2 regions of the Paenibacillus sp. CAU 1782 genome follow, and region 2 is predicted to be linked to the other one. Evidence: riboswitches for the same ligand, from Rfam matches in the RefSeq annotation. Region 2 holds a riboswitch; the other holds the start of a gene.
The links. Region 2 has a riboswitch for cyclic di-GMP ahead of ACX93W_RS18465 (transglutaminase-like domain-containing protein). Riboswitches for the same ligand answer to the same signal wherever they lie in the genome.

Region 1: linked by a shared signal. The riboswitch ahead of ACX93W_RS14520 (methyl-accepting chemotaxis protein) and the one ahead of ACX93W_RS18465 (transglutaminase-like domain-containing protein) in region 2 are both predicted to bind cyclic di-GMP.

What each region holds. Positions count from the first base shown of each region.
Region 1 covers NZ_JBTOLL010000005.1:225,722-233,264, reverse strand. The annotation lists gene ACX93W_RS14535 (SEC-C metal-binding domain-containing protein) at 1-996, opposite strand, end outside; gene ACX93W_RS14530 (TetR/AcrR family transcriptional regulator) at 1,163-1,822, shown strand; gene ACX93W_RS14525 (alpha/beta fold hydrolase) at 1,819-2,862, shown strand; cyclic di-GMP riboswitch class I at 3,116-3,201, shown strand; gene ACX93W_RS14520 (methyl-accepting chemotaxis protein) at 3,293-5,269, shown strand; gene ACX93W_RS14515 (S-layer homology domain-containing protein) at 5,378-7,279, shown strand; gene ACX93W_RS14510 (hypothetical protein) at 7,427-7,543, shown strand, end outside.
Region 2 covers NZ_JBTOLL010000010.1:44-7,586, reverse strand. The annotation lists gene ACX93W_RS18480 (beta-galactosidase) at 1-2,530, opposite strand, end outside; gene ACX93W_RS18475 (glycoside hydrolase family 125 protein) at 2,527-3,846, opposite strand; gene ACX93W_RS18470 (copper amine oxidase N-terminal domain-containing protein) at 4,125-5,126, shown strand; cyclic di-GMP riboswitch class I at 5,613-5,692, shown strand; cyclic di-GMP riboswitch class I at 5,768-5,848, shown strand; gene ACX93W_RS18465 (transglutaminase-like domain-containing protein) at 5,863-6,669, shown strand.

The DNA of each region.
Region 1 (7,543 bases), on a different contig from region 2:
TGGATTCAACTCCAGCAGCTCGCGGTAATGCTGGATGGCTTCGGCCATATTGTCCATCATCGCACAGATCTGCGCAAGTCCGAATTTTGCTCTCATAAAAGGTCTTGTCGGCAGGTACCCCCAGAAGTATCCCTTGTTCTCCTCGAAAAAGGCCTTGCCCAAACGATTTTCCTCAACCTTCATCCCTTGCCTGTAGAAGTAGGCGGCTTCCTTGGGCGTTGATGTGCATTCGGCTAAAATGTTATAGGCATCTCCGCTTTCGGGGTGAAGCGCCAGCGCATCCTGAGCCAGCTTAATCCGGCGTTTCGGATCGGATTCTTCCCATGCCGAATAGATCAAGTCGGAGGCTTGCTCTTCCTTGCTCTGGCTGTTGCGGCCGGAAGGGGCTTTGTGCATATTTTTTTGTAAAAAAGCATTGGCCTCTTCTATCGTTTCGAAATTCTGCTCGTCAAGCAGGGCGTGAATTCGGGCTATTTGCTGTTCCATGGCAACTCGTGAGCCCGGATTGTCGGCGGCCGAATGCTGCTGCCCGTTGGGCACAGTGAGCATATCGGCATGATCCTCCAAGAAAAAGTAAATCTGTTCCGCTCTGTTTGATAACGTTGTGGCAGAAATTCCGTATTTCTTGGCTAGCTCGCTTTGGGTAGCAGGATAATCGTAATTTTGGCAAAGCAAATATTCCAGCGCCGCAGGGAATGTTCCCAGCTTTTGCGAGATAGGGCGGCTTTCATGGGCGTATGCGTTCCAGATTTTAATAAAGCTGCCAATGAGCTCATCCGAGTATAAGCCGGTCGTATTTTGCAGAAAGTGATGCGCGATCTGCTGATGCAGCTCGTTTGGCCATTGGAGTTGCTGGTCAATCATATCTGTTAAAGAAAGGGGCCGCGAGGAAGTAATCGGAACTACTTTTCCAGCCTCGTCCTTGCTTAAGCAACACTTTTTGTACTTCAATCCGCTGCCGCAGTGGCAAGCGTCATTTCTTCCTAATTTCTTCATGGGACCTCCAAAGTTATTGATTCTATCCTATTATCGCCTAAATCAGTTCAATAGCAAAGGAAGAAACTTGGAGTTTGCCAAATCCTCTAAAACTTGACGGCTAACGACTGTTATCCTTATAATCAAGCTAACGGCCGTTAGCCTTATTTGCGGGAGGTTTTATCTGTTGAGCATAGAGAGAAATCGGGTGTATGCAGACTTGGCTGCCAATGCCATTACGAACCAGACAAAAATAAAGATTATGGAGACATCGATTGATCTATTTTCGAGGCGAGGATACAGCGGTGTCTCGATCCGGGACATTACGAAAGAGGTGGGGATCAAGGAAAGCTCCTTATACAAACATTTCAAAAACAAGGATGAGCTGATCGAGACGATCTTTTGGAACTTTCGCCAATCCTGCTCGGAAATATTGCCCCCGATGGAGAAGGTGGATCAGATTGCGATGGAGATGGACTTAAAGTCGTTTTTGGAGCAAGGATGGTTGAACTTCAAACGCCATATCGATGACTCCATCCATCAGAAAATGTGGCGTATTGTCTATCTCGAGCTTTTCCGGCATGCCAAGGCCGCAGAAATTTACAGTGGGGATATTGTCGCAAAAACAGTGGAATGTCTGGCTATCGTGTTTGCAAAAATGGCGGAAGCAGGCAAGTTAAAGGCAATGGATCCCAAACTGCTGGCGGTGGAATATCAATACCCGTTGTTTATGATGGTTATGGACTACATTCTGTTACGGTCGCAGGGGCAAACGACGGATGGCGTTGAGCTGCATGTTGCGAACCATATCCAATATTTCGTGAATGCGTCGGGGGCGAAGCAATGATAAAGCGGTTTGCCAAACGCGATTTTTGCATACCTCGGACGGGAATTAGCTCGGTAGAAAAGCTGGTCCTTGGAGGTGTCGAGCAATGCATTCTTTTGCAGGGAGAGAACCCTGGCAAACCGGTGCTGTTAATCCTTCATGGAGGACCCTCGATGCCCATGCCTGGGGTTTCATCCAAGGGACAAGACTATACGATTGTGACCAATACCCGGGAATTAGTGAAGCATTTTGTCGTTGTGTTTTGGGATCAGAGAGGGACGGGGAAATCTTACTCCAAAACAATTCCCCGGGAGACCTTAACCGTGGGGCAATTTATATCCGATGCGGAGGAGTTAACGGACTATTTGCGCCAACGCTTTAAGCAAACTAAAATTTTCCTCGCAGGCCATTCCTGGGGCTCCACGATCGGTTTAAGTCTGGCTGTTCGTTCGCCGCACAAATTTTATTCGTATACGGGTTTTTCGCAATTGGTCAGCTGGACTGAAAACGACAGGCTTTCGTTGGAGTGGCTGAAACAAGAGGCGGCAAAACGAGGGAACCAAAAAGCTTTGCGCGAGCTTCAAGCAATAGGCGAACCTCCGTTTACGGAAAGCTTTAAGCAATGGGCAACTATGCGGATTTGGCAGCAAAGGTTCAATACTCTGATCTACACCGATGAAGCGATCAAGCACCCTGGCATGTGGGGGATTTTCATCAATATGCTGCGGTCGGAGACTTATTCGTTTAAGGATATTATCAATAGCTTTTACAGGGGATTTAAGCTGGTCTATACGCAGCGTTTCGTGGAGGAATTAAGTAATCACCAGATCATGGGCGATGGGTACAAAATAGATCTTCCTGTTACTTTCATTCATGGCGCCAAAGACTTTCAGGTGCACGGAAGCTTAGTGGAGAGCTTTTATAATGAGTTGGAAGCCAAACACAAACAGTTAATCTGGGCGCCTCGATCCGGACATGCCTTCCACCCTGACGATACGAAAAATAATGAACAGCATTTCATTCGCGAGCTGCGACATCTCTCTCGCCATTCCGTTGTATGACTTAGGGCTTGGTTCATTCCTGTTTTTAACAGGGTCATTCATCCTGTTTTTGCCAACCACTGTCGTTAGCCCTGAAATGGCTGTGTTATGATGGCCCTGTGCGAACGTAAATGCTGGTTAAGATGGCGGCGATATAAGACGCGCCAATGCTGGCGATTCCGCATCCTTTTTCCTGAATGTGTCGTTTTAAAAGGATTTTGATAAATAATTAATGCACAACTATAAAAGAAAAGTGTCATTTAACCGATATTCTTTTCGATAAAGGCAAACTCGCCGAAAGGCGGGGACGCAAAGCTGCGGGTCTAATGCGTTACGCGCGATGACAGCCGGGCCGCCGAATAAGGAAGGGTTATGTGCACGCAAAATCCAGTCTATTCGGACTGGATTTTTTTGTATTCCAAAAATTTTCGATAGAAAAAGAGTGATTACAATGAAACTAACCGTCAAAAGCAGCCTGATTACCACTCTATTAATGACCGTATCGCTAAGCTGTGTGTCTTTCCTTGGCTACGATAGGGCCAAAACGACATTGGAGGAAAACTTTAAGGAACAGGCGGAGCAGCAGCTGTCCGTTGTTCAAAATTACATCGATATATGGATTCAGGGCACCCAGGCCAAATACCAGGCATTAAGCCAATCGGATGACGTGAGAAACAGAGACATTCCCAAAATTCTTGCTTACAGCAACCGAATGACGGACATTACCGAAAATCCGGATGAATTTGCGTTTATTGCCCCGGACGGCACGCTTTATTTGCCGGGAGCCACAACGAATGTAAAGGATTTTCCTCATTTTCAAAGGGCGATCAACGGCGAGACCGTCACCATCGATCCGGTAGGCTCGAAGTCTCCCGGGGTTGAGGGGACGCCGATTGTGCTTACGGCTACTCCTGTAAGGGACGACCAAGGAAATATCGTTGGCGTCGGCAACGGAGGTCAGCCTATACAAGACTTGATTGATCTGATCTCCAAGGTGAAATTGGGCCAAAGCGGCCATGCGATTGTATATACAAAGGAAGGCACGGTTGTGGCCAGCCAGAATCCTGAAGATACCCTGCAGAAAAATATGGCCGATTACGGGAATGAAACGATTAATAAAATCGTAGCTGAAAGCACCAATGGCGATACGGGGTTGGGTGAAGCCGTTATTGATGGATCGGATCATATGATCGTTTACGGTAAATCAGGAATGATGGATTGGGGCATTGCAATCATGGTTCCCAAGAGCGAAGCCTATGCCGAAGCCAACGCCTTGCTGCGATTTTCAATTATGGTCACGATAGTTTGTCTTCTGGTTTCCGCTGCAATCATTTATACGGTCATGCGCAAAACGTTAAAGCCGCTTTCCGTCATGAACGAAAAGCTAAAGGGGCTTTCCGCGAGCGAAGGAGACTTGTCCTCTAGGCTGGCATTTGAAACCAAGGATGAAATCGGCGAGCTTTCGAGAAGCTTTAACGGAATGCTTGAAAATCTGCAGGGGCTGATCATATCCATTTTGGATAAGGGACAGGTTGTAGCCGGCTCATCGTCTCATCTATTGGGCAACGTGGATCAAATCTCATCTACGGTTCAGCAAACCACAACCAATATTCAGCAGGCAAATGCCGGGCTGCAAGGCCAGATGACGGGGTATGAGCGGAATTTGGGCTTGATTGGGGAAATCGGAGGGGGCGTCTATGGTATTTTGAACACATCCAACCAAACCTCCGGCATTGCCGCCGAGGCTTCCCAAGGAGCAAAAACAGGCAATGAAGCCGTCATCGGCTTGACCAATCAGATGGATTCCATCCAGCAGACGGTTAACGAAGCTGCTTCAGGCATTAAGCGGTTAAGCGTGCGTTCGGAGGAAATCGGCGACATTACGTCCCTGATTACATCGATTGCTTCCCAAACCAATATTTTGGCGCTCAACGCTTCGATCGAGGCTGCCAGAGCAGGAGTCCATGGGAAGGGATTTGCTGTCGTGGCGGATGAAATCCGCAAGCTTGCCGAGCAATCGACGGAATCCGCCAATCAGATTGCCGATCTCATCCATCAGGTACAAGCCGACACCTCCCAAGCGGTGGGCAAAATGGATAAAGGAACCGGAGAAGTTACGCTTGGCCTGGAGCAAGTGAGGGAGGTCGGCGTTTTATTCCAGAGTCTTGTGACCACAACGACGGACGTATCGGTTCATATGGACAGAATTGCCGCAGCAGCCGACCGGTTAAACGCAAATACGGAACGTGTGGAATCCGAGATTAAGGATAGTGTGCAAATCGCCAAAAATTCTTCCCAAAGCTTTGAAACGATTGCTGCTATGTCGGAAGAGCAGCTTGCCTCCATTATGGAAATCAACAGCTCCGTGGAACAGCTGACACGCACCGCGGATGAGCTGAAAACCATGCTAAATCGATTTAAAGTCTAGTTCACGAAACTAGCTGATTTTAGGGGATGGAAGAACTCTCTTTTTTTATCGACGAATGGAAAATACTATAGTAAAATAGTCCCTATTGAAGAAAATGGAGGGGACAAGATGGGGAAGTCAAAATTTAAGATTTTAATCATGGCATTAGCGCTAGCGCTTATGATTCCAACCGTCGCGGCTTACGCAGACAACAGTCCGTCATTCAGCGATGTAGGCAGCACCTATTGGGCAAAGGATGAAATTGATAGCCTTGTTCAGCTAGGCGTTGTCAAAGGATTTGATGATAATACATTTAAGCCTGCCGCGCCGGTGACGCGCGAGCAGTTCGCCCAATTGCTCACATTGGCCTTTTATCTGGATATTCCGACGGATAATGAACAAACGTTCCGCGATGTAGCGAAGTCCCGCTGGTCTTTTCCTGCGATAGAAGCGTCAAAAGATTTCTTGACGGGTTATTACCCGCCAAGCGGCAATGCCTTTTTTGATCCAACAGCCAAAGCAACCCGCGAGGATGTTGCCGTCGCTCTGGTCAAAACGATGAATTATCAGCCGGATGATCTTCAAAATCCGGATATTTTGAATTACTACTATGACGGCAGCGACGTTTCTCCCAATCTGCAAACCTATATGGGAATCGCGATTGAAAAGAAACTGATGACCGGTTATCAGGACGGACGACTGAAGCCGAATGCTCCCGTTACCCGCGCCGAAGCGGCTGCTCTGATCTACCGTGTGCTCAAAGGCGCCTCCGGCGATAGCCAAGCCTCTTTGGAATTAAACGTAGACGTGCCTGAACAAACGTCCACGCCAACCGTTTATGTAACAGGCGACGTGAACAAAGGCGCCAGCGTTACCATAAACAACAAACAAGTCGAGGTTGTCCAAGGACAATTCCGCTGGGCGGTCGTGCTGGAGCAGGAAGGAACGTATACGTTCACGATTGTTGCCCGCATACCCGGAGGCAAAACCGAGACTGTAACCAAAAAGGTTGTTTATGAAAAAGGCGGCCCTACGCTGGAAGTAAAAGGCGTTCCGGAGCAAACGGATAATAAGTCGTTAAAAGTGTCCTGGACTGCAAAAGATCCAAACGGCAGCGATTTAACCGTCTACCTTAATGGAGAGAAGCAGTGGTCCTCTTCGTCCTCGGCCACCATTGAGCTAGAGGAAGGAACAAATACCATTATTGTGCGCGCTGAGAATTCGGCGGGGAAATCTGTCGAGGTGAAAAAACAAGTTGTATTTTCGACAGGCGGTCCGGCATTGACAGTCGAAAGCCTTCCGGAAACAACGGATAAAGAAACAGTAACCGTAAGATGGACAGTAAAAGACAAAAACGACTCTTATCCATCCGTATATGTAAATGACGAGAAGCAGTCCTCTTATACAAATTCGGTTACGGTTAATTTGAAAGAAGGCTCCAATCAAATCGTTGTCAAAGCAACCAATAGTTTTGGCAAAACAACAACCGTTACAAAATCCATTACGTTCAACGCCGGCAATTCGGTTTTGACCGTTGGCGATTTGGCGGAAACAACCGAAAAAGAGTCAGTTACGGTAAGCTGGACAGTGAGAGATACGAATGATTCATATCCGTCGGTATACGTAAATGATGAAAAACAGAGCGGCTATTATACCAGCAAGTCCTTCAGCCTGGTGCCCGGAGTCAACACGATTAAGGTGAAAAGCATCAATAAGCTGGGAAAAACGACGGAAGTAACCAAAACCATTACCTTTAATCCGCCTGCTCCAACCTTCGTGCTGACCCATGCGCCGGAGACAACCTCGTCGCAGAGAATTACAGTGAGCTGGACGTTGTCGGATGTCAATGATTCCAGTGTTAAATTGTATTTGGATGATGTGCAACTATCATCGTACAATGCTTCCATCAGCGTCAACTTGAAAGAAGGCGAAAATGTCCTTAAGTTTGTCGCAACAAACAAATACGGAAAATCGACCGAAATTCTGTATAAGGTGACGTATACGGCTGCCCAACCGGAGCCGCAATCCTAAAGGTTCTGCTTTTATACCTGCAAGGCTGGTTTCGGACTATCCGAAATCGGCCTTTTCTTTTTGCCTTTTCTCATTTAAGGGAGGATCAGGAATTATTGTGTCGAAAAGTATATAGATCGTTCAAAAGTCACAACTGGAGGCGGGGAAATGGTTCAAATGGCACAAAACAAACCGGCGGCGATAGCTGAAGCCTATAAGGAAATTCTGCAGATTGTCAAAACAACGGCTAATACCGAGATCAAAGCAAAGGAGTTTGTTTTGAGA
Region 2 (7,543 bases):
CCGCAGTCGTCGCTTCAAACGCCAGCTTCCGGTTGGAGAAGTCGTTGGAATACGGGAAAACAACCGCGATATCCTCTAGCTTCCGGTTCCGGAACAAGTCGCGGATTTCCGCCATAAATGATCCAAAGCGGTAGGAAACATCCGCTTCCGGCTTCTCCGTTCCGTCTGCGCGCAGCGCTCCGATATGGGACTCATTGGCATTGTCCATATAGAAGTTGGTGTTCCAGATCCATTGGACGGCGCCTGCTCCGCCGGCAGCAAAGGCGTAGGCGTATTTACGCTCCAAAATGTTGTGAAGCTCTTGTTCGGTCCGCTTGGCGCGGCCATCGGGCGTTTCCACATACATGATGCCCGTTTCCTGCACCAGGTTTGGCTTATCCGCCGTTTTGGCAAAAATGCCGTCCCACAGCAGTTGATCGTTCAGCCACCAGGAGTGAACCGTCGTATAGTCGACGGCTTCGCCGTAGAAGAAAGGCGATGGACGCTGCGCGCCGAGCGCTTCGTCCTGGCCGACCGTTACCATATGGTTCGGACATTCTTCCTTGATGGCGGCATACAGCTCGCTGGCCCAGCGGTTGTGCATGTCCATCGAGAACAGGACGTAGTCGAGCCATTGAAGCCCTTTTTTGCCCTGATGCATATCTTGTACGTCAAAATTGATTTTCTCTGCTTCAGGAGGCCCCGCTGCTTCAAAATCCGGCAGTTGAACCGGCGTCATATTCCATCTCTCCTGCAAAGCTTCGATCGAGCCATGGCGCTGACGCAGCCATGCCGAGTACGCTTCGCGTTCGTACACGTCGCCGCAGGTGCGCGGGCCGTCGGAGAAAATGCGAACCGGGTCGAACATCGAAGGTTCGTTGATCAGATCCCAATCCACGTTGGCTGTATCCCGATGACGGGACACGATGGCTCCGATAAACCGCTTCTGGGCTTCCACGCTGCGCGGGTCCAGATACGGATTGACGCCTTCCCAGGTTTCCGGAGTAAAGGAGAAAAACGTAAATGTAACCTGCAGATTGTAGCTTTTGGCTGTCAGCAGGAATGCGTCGATCGCCCGCAGGGCATCCTCCGAAGCATGGCCGTCTGTCTGCATAATATTGCGGTAGGCGGTCCAGATGCCGGTCCGAATCCAGTTGATGCCGGCATTGCTCATCTGCGCCATGTCGCGGCTCCAGACGGAAGCATTAGGCAGGAACAGGAACTTGCGCGCAACATCGGACGTCATGTAGGTCATGCCGACAACGGGCAGAGGGCGTCCGTCCTTTTGGAAGTAGTCGCGGTCGCAGGTCACGGGTTCGCCCTGTGCCAGGAAAGCGCGGTCCATCCCCCAGAAGCCTTGACGCAATACGCGAACCTCGCCGCTTGCCGCTTCGGCGCGACATACGACCTCATAGTAGCCGGACTGGATGTCAAAAGGAAGCGTGATGTGCCTAAAAGACAAGCGCTGGGACGATGTCACTTTCTCTTGATGTTCCCAGAGGCGCGATGCTTCCGATTGCCCAGCTGCTTCTCCTTGGCCTGCGGCTTCGCTCCGTGCGGAGAGGGCATCGGACTTCACAAAGTCGACTGTCAGAGTTACGTTCCACTCTTGACCTGACGTAGACGTTGGAGCAGCTTGACCGTCACCGGCTGCGTTGCTGGCCGGAGCTGCCGCATTGGCCGATCCTGAAGCGGTTTGCGATGCCGCCGCTCCAGCGGATGAAGCGTTCTTTTTGCCGGTTGGTGCGCCGCCTTGACCCAGCCATTGATGCTGGAACGTTAAAGTGGCCCGTTCACCCGGCTCGTAGGACGCGTAGTTTGGCTTCAGCCAAAACTCGGTCACGGACGCTGCGCAATAACGCGCCCAAGCCAGCAGCTGTTCAGCGCCGCCATTTTGCCAAAAGCGATCTCCGATCGTCTGGTTTACGAACAGCCAGCGTCCGCCCTGGAATTTGCCTTTGGTATTTTCCCAAAGCACAACGGGCGCAGCGACGGAACGTCCGTCTTGCGATACCCCGGTCAGCAGCGGAAACAGATGAGCGTCCATTGGGCCTGCGGAGCCCATCTGATGAGGAAGCTCGCTGTTTTTGGATACATGCGGCACCATATTCCATGTTGGCTCTATATCGAACAGAATCTCCGCGCCCTGCAGCAGAGGAATGTCCGAATTGGCGGACAAGCTCGCAACGGGTGCAGGATCAACCGGCAAAACCTCATGGATGTGCAGCTCTTGGTGGTAGGCCGTTTGTTCGGTGCCGGCTTTCCAGCCGGACTCGGTCCGTTCAACAGGAAAGCGGAACGGGGCTCCGCCGGCGCTAATTAATCCGCCGCCGCGCTTCAGAAACGCAGTGATGCTGCCCCAAGCCGCTTTAGGGAAATACGGCGCATGCAGATTGACGAATACGCCTTCATTTAGCTCATCAAGCTTTTCAGCCAACTGTTCGGCAAGAACGAGCGTGGCATTTTCCGCAAGCTGTTGAATGCCCTCCAGGGAAGCCCTGGAGGGTGTCGGAAACTGTGAATCGGCAAAAATCAGGATCGATTTGCTCATAGTAAGTTGTCCTTCATCGCTTTGTATACGAGCTGGGAGAACAGGCTGTTGGACCAGGCGAACCATTTGCGCGTGAACTGAGTCGGATCGTCGGAATGGAACCCTTCGTGCATGAAGCCGGTATCGGCATCGGTGGACTCCAGCCAGTTAATCATTTTCAGCTTTTCTTCTTTGTCGGTAGCTGTCAGTCCTTGCATGGACAATGCCATGTGCCAGATATAGCCCGGAGGCGTGTGCGGGCTTCCGATGCCGCTAGCCGCGCTTCCTTCGTAGTAGAAAGGATTTTCTTTGCTAAGCGCAAAACGTCTGGTGTTGAGATAGATAGGATCGTCAGCCGGAGCATAGCCGAGATAGCTGATCGACATCAAACCAGGCGTACCCGCATCATCCATCAGACAGTAATTGCCGTAGCCGTCGGTTTCATAGGCGTAGATTTTTCCGAATTCAGGATGGTTATACATGCCGTACAGCTCGATGCCGTGATTAACGTCGGCCTCAAGCGCCGCAAGCTCCTGAACAAGCTTCATGTCGCGGAAAACCCATTCCGCAATTTCACCCATCTGGCGAAGAGATACAACGGCAAACATATTGGCAGGCACGTTGTAATGGAAATCGCAGGCATCGTCGCTGGAACGGAAGCCGGACCAGATCATGCCGGTATAGTTGACAGGCATGCCGAGGCCGTTGTTGCGCAGCGAATCGGTTGGAATGCCGTTGTTGCGGGTAAAGCGGTAAGGCGATTTTTCAAAATGGTGCTGCTCTGTGCGCCACAGATCCAGAATGGCCAGCATAGCTTGCTTGAAGCCCGCGTCGAAAATATCCGCATTGCCGGTTTCTTTCCAGTACAGATAAGCCAGACGAATGCTGAAGCAGATGGAATCCAGCTCGAACTTGCGCTCCCAAACCCATGGTGACATGTCCGTTTCGTCCGTTGTATTCCAATGCCAATCGTTCGCGCTTTCATTGAATGCGTTCGCATAGGGATCGATCAGAATCATTTCCATATGACGTTTGATCAAACCGGCGATAATGCGCCCAAGATCCTCGTCTTCGGCCGCCAGCGGAACGTAGTGGATCACTTGCTCAACGGAATCGCGCAGCCACATGGCCGGGATGTCGCCAGTGATGACGAAGGTCGTGCCGTCGGGCATCAGCTTTGTAGTGGTTTCAAGCGTATTGGGAAAACAGTTTTTAAACAGCTGAAGTAATTTTGGTCGATGAGCCAGCTTTTGCTCAGCCTCGCGCAGCACATCTTGTACAGCGTTTGGCAATTCCAGGCTCGGGATTGTAACTTTTGGCAATCTGAATTGTTCCATGAATCGGGAACCCCCTCAAAACGAATAGTGCTACCTTTAAGTGCATGTTCAAAAAGTCCTCTAAGATAAGCTTACCTTAAAAATAACGGATTAAGCCTCATGCCGACAGCTAACAAATTAAAGGAATGCGGTAAAAATTAAAGAAAGCTGCCGATTGCCTTCTGTCTGCTCTTTTCGCATACGGAGGCAAGCCGTTTTTATGAGGGGAATGGTTGGAGATTGGTACATTATGCTATACAATAAGCTTAATAGAGTTAAGAAAGGAAGGAGATTTATTCGTGCATTCATTAAAAAGAACGGTTGCCCTGACATTTGCCATGCTGCTGCTGTTGGGACTTATCCCTGCTGGCGTGTGGGCTGCCGATGCTTCAAAACCGACCGTGGTCAATGTCAAAACCCAAGCGGTCGGACTCGTATTTGACGGACAAGAGCTGAAGCTGCCGGAAGGCCAGCATTCTTTTATCTATCAAGGCAGGGTGTATCTTCCCATTCGTTACATATCGTATGCTCTTCAGCAAACAGTAGGCTGGGACGGCAAAAAGCTGCAGGTAACAGTGGATGAGCCAAACGAAAAAGAGCTGGAGGAGCTTCAAAAGCAGCTTTTGAACAATAGCTCAAGCAAAGTCAAAGACTTTAAAAGCGTAAACCTGCCGGTTCGCACGATTAATGCGACGCTGCTCTTTAATGGAACAGCCAAAACATTGCCGGAAGGTCAGTCTCTGTTTATTTACAGCGGCACGATCTATGTTCCGGTTCGCTTCCTTGCTGAAGCGATCGGCACGGAAATGAATTGGGACCCTGTGAGCCGGACGGTAAACGGAGAATCCGAGGCGTATCGGGCACAATTTAATGAAGAAACGGTTCCCGGCAAACCGGGCGGCAATAATGGCGGTGCGTCTGGCGAAAATGGCGGAGCGGGAACGCAGCCTGTAGCGGGCGGCGGCGCAGGCGGTGGGGGCGTTCCTGCCAAACTGACCTACGAGCAAATTACAGCTAGCGCGCAGAGCTCTCTTGAAACGTTGAGAGACAGCTGCAAGGCAACATTGATCGGTCTGGGACTGGACTATTATGCAACAAGCGACGCCGCCGCAAAAGCACAGATTAAAGCCCAGATTAGCAAGGAAGTGGATAGCTGCACAAGCAAGTTTGAATCCCTTTTGTCCAGCGTATCTGCAAGTCTAACCGCAAACGGTTATAGTACAGATATCATTGAGGAGTATCGCAAAGCGTTCCAGGCGGAACTGGCCGCTGGTCGAGCTATAGCCGGGAATCTGGGTTAACGGTCAAAAGAGCCAGCATGTTTGGCGAATTCCTTCTTCTTCACATATTTGAATGGAAATAAGGGGCTGTCCAAAAAGTCAAACGCTCTAACGGACACGGAAGTCCGTTAGACGCGTAAAACGCAGATTTTGAAATGCTAACGGACATCCTTGTCCGTTAGAGCCCCAAAATGGGTAATTATTGGATAATTTTCGCTGTAACGGACATCAATGTCCGTTACAAACGCAAAAAGCTAAAAAATAAGCGCTAACGGACACGGATGTCCATTAGCGTTTTTAATTGAATCAGATACGCGGATCGGCTTTTCGGACAGCCCCTTTGTATGCTGCCAGACCTAACTGCATCCAGGCTTGTTCACTCCTTCGACGTCATTTGTTCAATGGAGCGACAGGTAACGGCAGAATTGTTGTCAGGCAGTGGTTTATTTTTCTATGAATCTATTGAATTGTGACAAAATCGTGGTAGAATAGAACTAGATAAGCAATACACGATAACGGCAAACCTATCGAAAGGTAGGGACGCAAAGCTATAGGGCCTTCCTAATTGATGGCAGCCAGCTACCGAATGGACATGCTTTTTTTGTTTTTTCTGGCCCTTTTTTGAACAAAAGTAGGCCAATATTGAACAAAAGAAAACCTAACACCGATAATAGCAAACCTATCGAAAGGTAGGGACGCAAAGCTATAGGGCCTTCTACACAGATGGCAGCCTGGCCGCCGAAAGGGGATTTTCTTCATGCGTAAACTCATTACGATGGCAATTGCCGTAATTCTCCTGTTCACTTCTGTGCAAGTTGCATCGGCACAAACCTCGAAAGGTACTGAATGGTTGGGCACCGATCTTCTGTCTCAAGGCGCCATTTCGGTTACCTACAAAGTAAACCCCAACGTTTCGACCAAACTAATGATCACCAAAGGCAAAGAAAGCTACACGTACAATTTGATCGCCGGACAAGCTACAGAGACGTTCCCTTTGCAACTGGGCAATGGCGAATACAAAGTCACTGTGCTGGAGCATGTATCTGATAAAAAGTTCAAAGGCGTCCTGCAAAGCACGGTGACGTTGAATGTGAAGGATGAAAAAGCGGTTTATCTTAACTCTATTCAAAATGTCAGCTGGACAAGCACCAGCAAAGCGATTGTTCAAGCTTCCCAATTGGCTAAAGGCAAAAAGACGGACGAAGAAAAAGTTAAGGCTGTTTATGACTATGTCATTGCAAACATCGCCTACGATAAAAAATTGGCGGCCAATGTGCCCGCTGATTATCTTCCCAGCATTGACCGCACATTTTCGACAAGAAAAGATATTTGCTACGGGTATGCCGCGTTAACTGCGGGTATGCTTCGCAGCCTCGGTATTCCAACCAAACTCGTGATGGGCGAATCGGATTATGTGGATGTCTATCATGCTTGGAATGAGGTTTATTTGAACGGCAAGTGGGTCATCATCGATACGACAGTGGATGCGGGTTTAAAAGCAGGCAACAAAAAAATAGAGATGATTAAAGAAGCCGGCAAATACACAGCGGCTAAAAAGTACTAATACCATACATGCACACTTAAACAGCTCGCCGATATGGCGGGCTTTTTTTAATTGCAGCTGGCGAGCCTATGACGGTTAAAATATCCGTTTTCTTTTGTTGGCCTTATATTTGTACCAATACTTCCCGTCTTCATCCTTAAACAAACGTATGCCAAAAATCTTCAAAGGAGTCTGCAGCTCTGTAAACATCATATATCCGGACAGAGATCATCACCTCGCTTTACATCTATTGGAATTATAGCAAATTCAATAGAAAAAATACAGGACTAAAGTATGATTAACAGGTAAAAATGCCTACGTCAAACAAGTATAGATAAACAGATAAAGATCCGGTAGTGATTGTTGTCACTTTTTTGTCATGTGACAAAACACAATAGAAGCCGCCCCATTGACAAGGTTACGGGGACGAAGTAAAACTGCGGTAATGTATTTTGAAAAAATAGTTTTGTAGAGGTTTTTCGAAGAGTCCGATTTCTCATTGCGAGGCATAGCTGGCTGCAGAATCAGTATCAAATAAGAGATCTAGCCGAATGAAGCATAGGGAAACGAAGATTCTTACTCTATCAGTAATGAGGTGCCCATACAGTTATCACCGTTATCACTGCGTTAATATCTAGATCAATCCCGACAAACTGCATATTTTACGCGCCGAGGGTAATTCAGAATGACTGAAAATATATGTTTATAATTGTGTATATTAATGAAGTAATTTTTTAAAGCAATAATTAATCACAGGAATTTCGACAAAATATAAGAAAATCCGAAAAAAAGGGTTGCAATGTATATAAGGGTCGTGTTATATTATTTAAGTCGCCGCTGAGACATGCGGGACACACGAAACAAAACGAAACAAAAGCTTGTTCTTTGAAAACTG